Lichenicola cladoniae: one gene and its partner. The protein of the gene in region 2 binds, or shares a complex with, the protein of the main gene of each other region. Links are inferred from orthologs where the notes say so. Each region holds a gene or a part of one and is shown on either strand. Other genes may lie near its edges.

Region 1 (3,314 bases), 680 kb from region 2 along the record:
TATTTCGATCATGCAACCAAGACCCGGACCCTCGAGGCGATCTCACGCCAGCTTGCGCCCGACGGGGTGATCTATCTCGGCGGCGCGGAGACGGTGCTCGGACTGACGACCGCCCTGGTATCGATGCCGGGCGAGCACTGCATCTTTCAGAAGAACTCCATCACGGTTCCCTGATCCCGATCGTCAGACGCTCGATCAGGTCGGGACGCACTTCCAGGCTGCGTCCATCGAGCGAAACGACACCGCGCAGGCCCAGGCTGTTGCACACAACCAGCAGTTCGGCATGGCCAAGACGGTCCGGGCCGATCGGCGCAACCATCACCAGTCCTCTGTCGATCAGCAGCCCGCGCGCGATGCCGGGGAGCGCGCCGTCACCGACCGGCGGTGTCACCAGCACGCCGTCGATCAGCGCAATCAGGTTCGCGGCGCTGGTCTCGGCGACCATGCCGCGCGTGTTGAGCAAAATCGCGTCGTCAGCCCCTTTCCGCGACGCCTCCTGCCGTGCCAGCACGCTGTCGAGATAGTTCAGCGACTTGATCCGGCTCAGCGGCGAGAACTCGTTTCGCCGTGTCTCGCCGGCGACGATCAACGAGACCGGACCATGCATGGTGAGCCCGGTCGCGGCCGTGATCAGCATCGTCGGGCGCGGCGATGCCGGTGGAGCGACCCCGCGTGGTGCTGGCCCGCGCGTCAGGGTAAGCCGCAGGCTGCCCTGCGCGACCCTGTTCGCCACCAGCACCTGATGCATCGCCGCCTCGATCGCCTCGTCGTCCCGCAGAGCCGGAATGCCGAGCATGGCAGCACCTTCGCGCAACCGTGCCAGGTGCCGGCGACCATGAACGACCGCGCCATCGCTGACCCGGATCGTTTCGAACAACCCGTCGCCCAGCGTGAAGCCGCGATCGTCCGGCGCGATCCGCACGGCTGCCGAGTCCTGCAGCCTGCCGTCGCACCAGTCCTTCATGTCGGCCGCCCGGTCCGCGAAAACACCGACAGCAGCGGCGCCACCTTGGTCAGCATCTCGTCATGTTCCTGTGCCGCGACCGAGTCCGCAACGATGCCGCCGCCCGCCTGTGCCACCACCTGCCGACCGGTCAGGACGAGCGTACGGATCACGATGCTGCTGTCCATGGCGCCATCGAACCCGATCCAGACGATGCACCCGCAATAGGGACCACGCGCCGACGCCTCGAGCTCGTCGATGATTTCCATCGCCCGGATCTTCGGTGCGCCGGTCACCGAACCGCCGGGAAATGTCGCGCGGAGCAGGCTCACCGCGTCGGCGTCCGGCCGCAGTTTCGCGGTGATCGACGAGACCAGGTGATGCACCGTCGCGAACGTCTCCAGTTCGCACAGCAACGGCACCGTCACGCTGCCGAACTCGGCCACGCGCCCGATATCGTTGCGCATCAGGTCGACGATCATCAGGTTTTCCGCCCGGTCCTTGGAGCTGGACATCAGCAGGGCCGCTTCCTGACGATCCTGTTCCGGGTTTCGGCCGGGGTCCGATGGCCGCGGGCGCGTCCCCTTGATCGGCCGTGTCTCCACCCGTCCGTCCGCTTCGAGCCGGATGAACCGCTCCGGCGAGGTGCTGCACAAGGCGCATCCCGGTGCCCAGGCGAGATAGGCTCCGAACGGCGCCGGATTGATCCGGCGTAGGGCCAGGTGCACCGACCCCGCATCGAGTTGCGGCGGTCGCACTGCCACATGCCGCATGGTCAGGTTGGCCTGGAAGATGTCGCCGGCGCGGATGTAGTCGAGGCCACGCTCGACCATCGCCGCATAGGCTTCGGCCGACAGGTCCGGCGTCCAGACAAGTTCGGGCTGCGGCGTGCACCGAACCGGCAGAACCTTGGCGAGACGGTTCTCGAGCCAGTCCGCCCTCGCGCGGGCCCGGTTCGAGCGACTGTCTCGGTCCCGCTCCGGTCGCCCGGTCGAGATCAGCCAGCACCGGCTTTCCGCGCGGTCGAACGCCAGCACCAGGTCGAACAGTCCGAACCAGAACTCCGGCACATCCGGATCGTCGGCATGACGGCGTGGCAGCCGTTCGAGATGATGGGCCGCCCCATAGCCGAGCAGCCCGACGGCACCGCCCATGAACGGCATCGGACCTGCATCGCCGGCAGGCTCCGGCCAGCGTGCCAGCGCATCCGCCAGCAACGAGAACGGATCTTCGCCGGGCCCGGTCCTGACGATCTCGAACGGGTCGACGCACAGATACGAATACCGGCTGCGCGGGCCGACGGGTCCGGTGCTGTCGAGCCAGACCAGATGCGGATCGTCGCGGACATGCTCGAATGCCTGCTCCGGCTCGCGCCAGGACAAGGCACGGACGACGCGGCCCACCGCGTCAGGCGGCGGCGAGGTGGCGCCCGAACTCGGCATCGGTGATCAGCAGGTCGCGATCGTACGAGGCGCCCGCCTCCACTTCCGTCTGGCGGCAGCGCACTTCCCGGTAGCGGTGTCCGAACTGGTTGGCGACGAACCAGAAGAACGTGTCCGGCATGGCGGCACCGGCGAATACCAGCACCTGCGCGGCTGGCCTGGCGAACGCGATGCTGGTCATCGCAGCCCCCATCGCGCCGACGATCACCCGCGCGTCACGCACCGCGCCGATCTGCTGCTGCAGCGTGGTTCCGGCCGTCCTCAACACTTGGAACCCCTTTCGTTCCGCAAGCGCCTCGAGTTCGGCCGCCCTGGCGAAATCGCGGCGCATGCCGATGCCGCGGGCGATGAACACGCGCTCATGGCCGGTCCCCCGGCTGTCATGTGCCAGCCGGTCATGGCACGCCCGCACCAGGGGCGACATGTAGGTTCCGTGCCGGGTCAGTCCGTCCACCAGGATCAACCGGCGCACCCGTACCGGAAAACGGTTCGAGACGCGCACCTGTTCGTCCGCGATCCCCGCGAGGCGCATGCTGCTCTGCATTACCTCGCCGAGTTGCGGGTCGTGGATATCATGGACCAGCACACCCAGCCGATCTCCCTGCACCCGCGACAGCACCAGGTGCAGCATCGGCAGCATTTCCATTAGCCAGTGACCGTAGTTGGCGGCACCGCGCTTTTTGCCGAGCACCAGCGGGCCGTCATGCCCGGGCACCGTGGCACCGGCAATCGCCTCGCGAACCTGCCCCGCCGCCCATTCGATCTCGGCTGGGGCATGCTGGGTGATGCTGGGACCGTAGAGGGCACCGTGGTGGTCGAACACCAGGCCCTCGCAGGCCACGAACACGTCCTGCAACAGCCAGGCCGTCACGGTACGGGGCGCGAACACCGGCTCACGCTGCGCCGCGACGGCTGCATAGACCGAGGCC
Region 2 (3,314 bases):
GGCGAACCGGATCGAGCTTCCGGCGTCCTTGCCGCCGATGATCGGCGGCCTGTTCGGCTATCTCGGCTACGACATGGTCAGACAGATGGAGCGGCTGCCAAACTCTCCCGTCGATGATCTCGGCCTGCCGGAGGCGATGCTGCTGCGGCCGTCGCTGTTCGCGGTGTTCGACAACGTTCGCGACGAGCTGACCCTGGCGGTGCCGCTGCGTCCGGACGGCGAGCACCAGGCCGACATGCTGTGGGCGCGCGGACAGGCGCTGCTGGCACAGGCCCGCGACGCGCTATCGCTGGAACTACCCGCGGCCAGCGCTGTCCAGCCCGTCGCCACCGTGCCGATCGAGCCGCGCTCGAACTTCACGCGGGAGGCATTCCTCGATGTGGTGGGCCGCGTCCAGGAGTACATCGCCGCCGGCGACGCGTTCCAGGTGGTGCCGAGCCAGCGTTTCTCGGCATCGTTCGCGCCGCCGCCATTCGCCCTCTACCGGGCGCTCAGGCGGATCAACCCGGCGCCGTTCCTGTTCTTTCTTGACCTGTCCAGCGGGGACGACCGGTTCCAGCTGGTCGGCAGCAGTCCCGAGGTGCTGGTACGCCTGCGCGAGGGCACCGTCACCGTGCGTCCGCTGGCCGGCACCAGGCCGCGGGGCGCCGACCGTGCCGAGGACGAACGGCTCGAGGCCGAACTGCTCGCCGACCCGAAGGAGCGCGCAGAGCATCTGATGCTCGTCGATCTCGGCCGCAACGATGTCGGCCGGGTTGCCACGCTCGGGAGCGTCAAGGTCACCGAAAGCTTCATGATCGAGCGCTTCAGCCACGTCATGCACATCTCCTCGACCGTCGAGGGCATGCTGCGTCCCGAACTGGATGCGGTGGACGCGCTGATCGCCGGCTTCCCCGCCGGGACCCTGACCGGCGCCCCGAAGATCCGTGCCATGCAGATCATCGACGAGATGGAGCTGACCCGGCGTGGCACCTACGCCGGATGCATCGGTTACTTCGGCGTGGATGGCGCCATGGATACCTGCATCGGCCTGCGAATGGCGTTGATCAAGGACGGGACGATGCATGTGCAGGCGGGATGCGGGGTCGTTGCCGACAGCGTGGCCGAGGCCGAGTATCAGGAAACGATCCAGAAAGCGCGTGCGCTGTTCCGGGCGGCCGAGCTGGCGATAGCCCAGACCCAGCCGCCCCCTGGTGTCCAGGTGCATGCTGATGCGCAGCGTCCGCATGGCGTTTCTACCTGAGGTGGTTTGACCGGTCCGGGGCGGCACCCCACAATAACAGCATGATCCTGCTGATCGATAACTACGACAGCTTCACCTTCAACCTGGTGCATTACCTGGGCGAACTCGGTGAAGCGTGCGATGTGCGCCGGAACGATGCGCTCTCGGTCGACGAGGCGATGTCGCTGCGGCCGGAAGCGATCGTGCTGTCGCCTGGTCCGTGCTCGCCAAACGAAGCCGGGATCTGCTGCGACCTGATCGAGGCGGCGGCGGGCAGGGTACCGATCTTCGGCGTTTGCCTCGGGCACCAGGCGATCGGCCAGGTGTTCGGCGGCGAGGTGGTGCGTGCGCCAGCGCCGATGCACGGCAAGGTCAGCCCGATCCAGCATAACGGCGGCGACGTGTTCGCCGGTCTTCCGTCGCCGTTCCAGGCGACCCGCTATCATAGTCTGACCGTTAGGCCGGACACCCTGCCGGCGACCCTGGTCGCCACGGCCCATACGGCTGACGGGGTGGTCATGGGCCTGCGGCATCGGGACTTCCCGATCTTCGGGGTGCAGTTCCACCCGGAGAGCATCGCCTCCGAGCATGGCCACGCGATCCTGGCCAACTTCCTGGCACTGGCACGTGGCCGCAACACTCAAACGCGCGAACTGGCTGCCTGAACGATGGGCCTCGCAGACCCGGCTTCTCGGTGCGCCTCCGGCCTGTGCACCCGGTATGATGCGGGCCCGACGAATGGATGAACAGCCGTCGCTGAAGCCGGTGCTCGCCCGGGTTGCCGATGGTGCGCGCCTGAGCGTCGAGGAAGCGCAGGCGGCGTTCGAGATCGTGATGTCGGGGATCGCCACCGACGCGCAGATCGCCGGGCTGGTGATGGCGCTTCGGGTCCGCGGCGAAACGGTATCCGAACTGGTCGGCGCAGCCCGGGCAATGCGGGCCAGGATGACGATCGTTCCCGGCGTCGCCGACGCGATCGATGTGTGCGGTACCGGCGGGGATGGCCACGGCACCCTCAACATCTCCACGGCGGTCGCCTTCGTGCTCGCAGCCCTCGGCGTGCCGGTCGCCAAGCATGGTAACCGCGCGGTCTCCTCGCGTGCCGGCGCGTTCGATACGCTCGAGGCGCTGGGCATTCCGTTCCTGCAGGAGCCGGCCGCACTCGAGGCATCGCTGCAGATGAACGGCCTTGCCTTCATCGCGGCCCCCGCCCACCACCCGGCCATGCGGCACGCCGCCTCGGTGCGGTCCGATCTCGGCACACGGACGATCTTCAATCTGCTGGGTCCGCTCTGTAATCCTGCCCGCGTGCGCCGCCAGATGATCGGGGTGTTCGCCCCCGGCTGGATGGAGCCGATCGCCAGGGCGATGCATCAGCTCGGGTCTGATTGCGTGTGGGTGGTACATGGCGACGGTGCGGCGGGCAGCACCGCGCCGGGCATGGACGAGCTCAGCCTTGCCGGTCCGAACCGGGTGGTCGTCATGGACCAGGGCCGGCTCAGCCGGTTCACGCTTCGTCCCGAGGATCTCGGGCTCGAGCGGCAGCCGATCGAGGCTGTCGCCGGGGGCGATGCCGGCGATAATGCGCGGGCGCTGGAGCGCCTGCTCGAGGGTGAGGCCGGTCCGTATCGCGATACGGTCATGCTCAATGTGGCCGCGGCCTTGCAGGTCAGCACCCGGGGCAACATCTCCCCGGCATCGTTGTCGGTGCCGGTGGATGCAGTCGGCGGGAACCCGGGGGCGACAGACGAGGTGGAGGCACCGATCGAGCGGTTGCGGCAGGGGCTGCGACATGCCGCACGCGCGCTCGACGACGGCGCGGCTCTTTCCGTGCTGAACGCGTTGCGCAGACCAGATCCCCGCCTTAACCGAACGAACGCAGGATTTGTGTGAGATGGGCCTCCGAGATCGATCAGGTCGCAAATTCGATGCATGACATGCCCGATGTGCTGGACCGGATCTGCGCGCTGACCCGCGAGGAAGTCTCGCGCCGTTGCGTCGGCCTGCCGCTCAAGGAGCTCAAGCTCCGGCTGCGCGACCTCGCCGAGCCGCCACGCGGGTTCGGTCAGGCGCTCAAGCTGAAGACCGCGGA

Evidence for each region.
Region 1: the proteins of HN018_RS09730 (region 2) and HN018_RS06515 are in contact, whole or in part, in a solved structure (PDB 8RP0), measured with the Escherichia coli proteins. The link is inferred for Lichenicola cladoniae from one-to-one orthologs.

Annotation. Positions count from the first base shown.
Region 1 is NZ_CP053708.1:1,426,887-1,430,200, reverse strand. Bases 174-3,172 are described here. They hold HN018_RS06515 (anthranilate synthase component I family protein), read right to left. Parts: upstream 2,386-3,172; coding sequence 961-2,385; downstream 174-960. Other genes in these bases: HN018_RS06510 (glycosyltransferase family 61 protein), read right to left, coding at 2,351-3,172; HN018_RS06520 (aminotransferase class IV), read right to left, coding at 174-964; HN018_RS06525 (CheR family methyltransferase), read left to right, coding at 174-174. Also shown: more of HN018_RS06525, read left to right, coding at 1-173; more of HN018_RS06520, read right to left, coding at 161-173; more of HN018_RS06510, read right to left, coding at 3,173-3,314. UniProt on the Escherichia coli protein: Part of a heterodimeric complex that catalyzes the two-step biosynthesis of 4-amino-4-deoxychorismate (ADC), a precursor of p-aminobenzoate (PABA) and tetrahydrofolate.
Region 2 is NZ_CP053708.1:2,103,684-2,106,997, forward strand. Bases 87-3,085 are described here. They hold HN018_RS09730 (anthranilate synthase component II), read left to right. Parts: upstream 87-1,284; coding sequence 1,285-1,887; downstream 1,888-3,085. Other genes in these bases: trpE (anthranilate synthase component I), read left to right, coding at 87-1,243; trpD (anthranilate phosphoribosyltransferase), read left to right, coding at 1,961-3,085. Outside these bases: more of trpE, read left to right, coding at 1-86; more of trpD, read left to right, coding at 3,086-3,115; indole-3-glycerol phosphate synthase TrpC, read left to right, coding at 3,151-3,314. UniProt on the Escherichia coli protein: Part of a heterodimeric complex that catalyzes the two-step biosynthesis of 4-amino-4-deoxychorismate (ADC), a precursor of p-aminobenzoate (PABA) and tetrahydrofolate.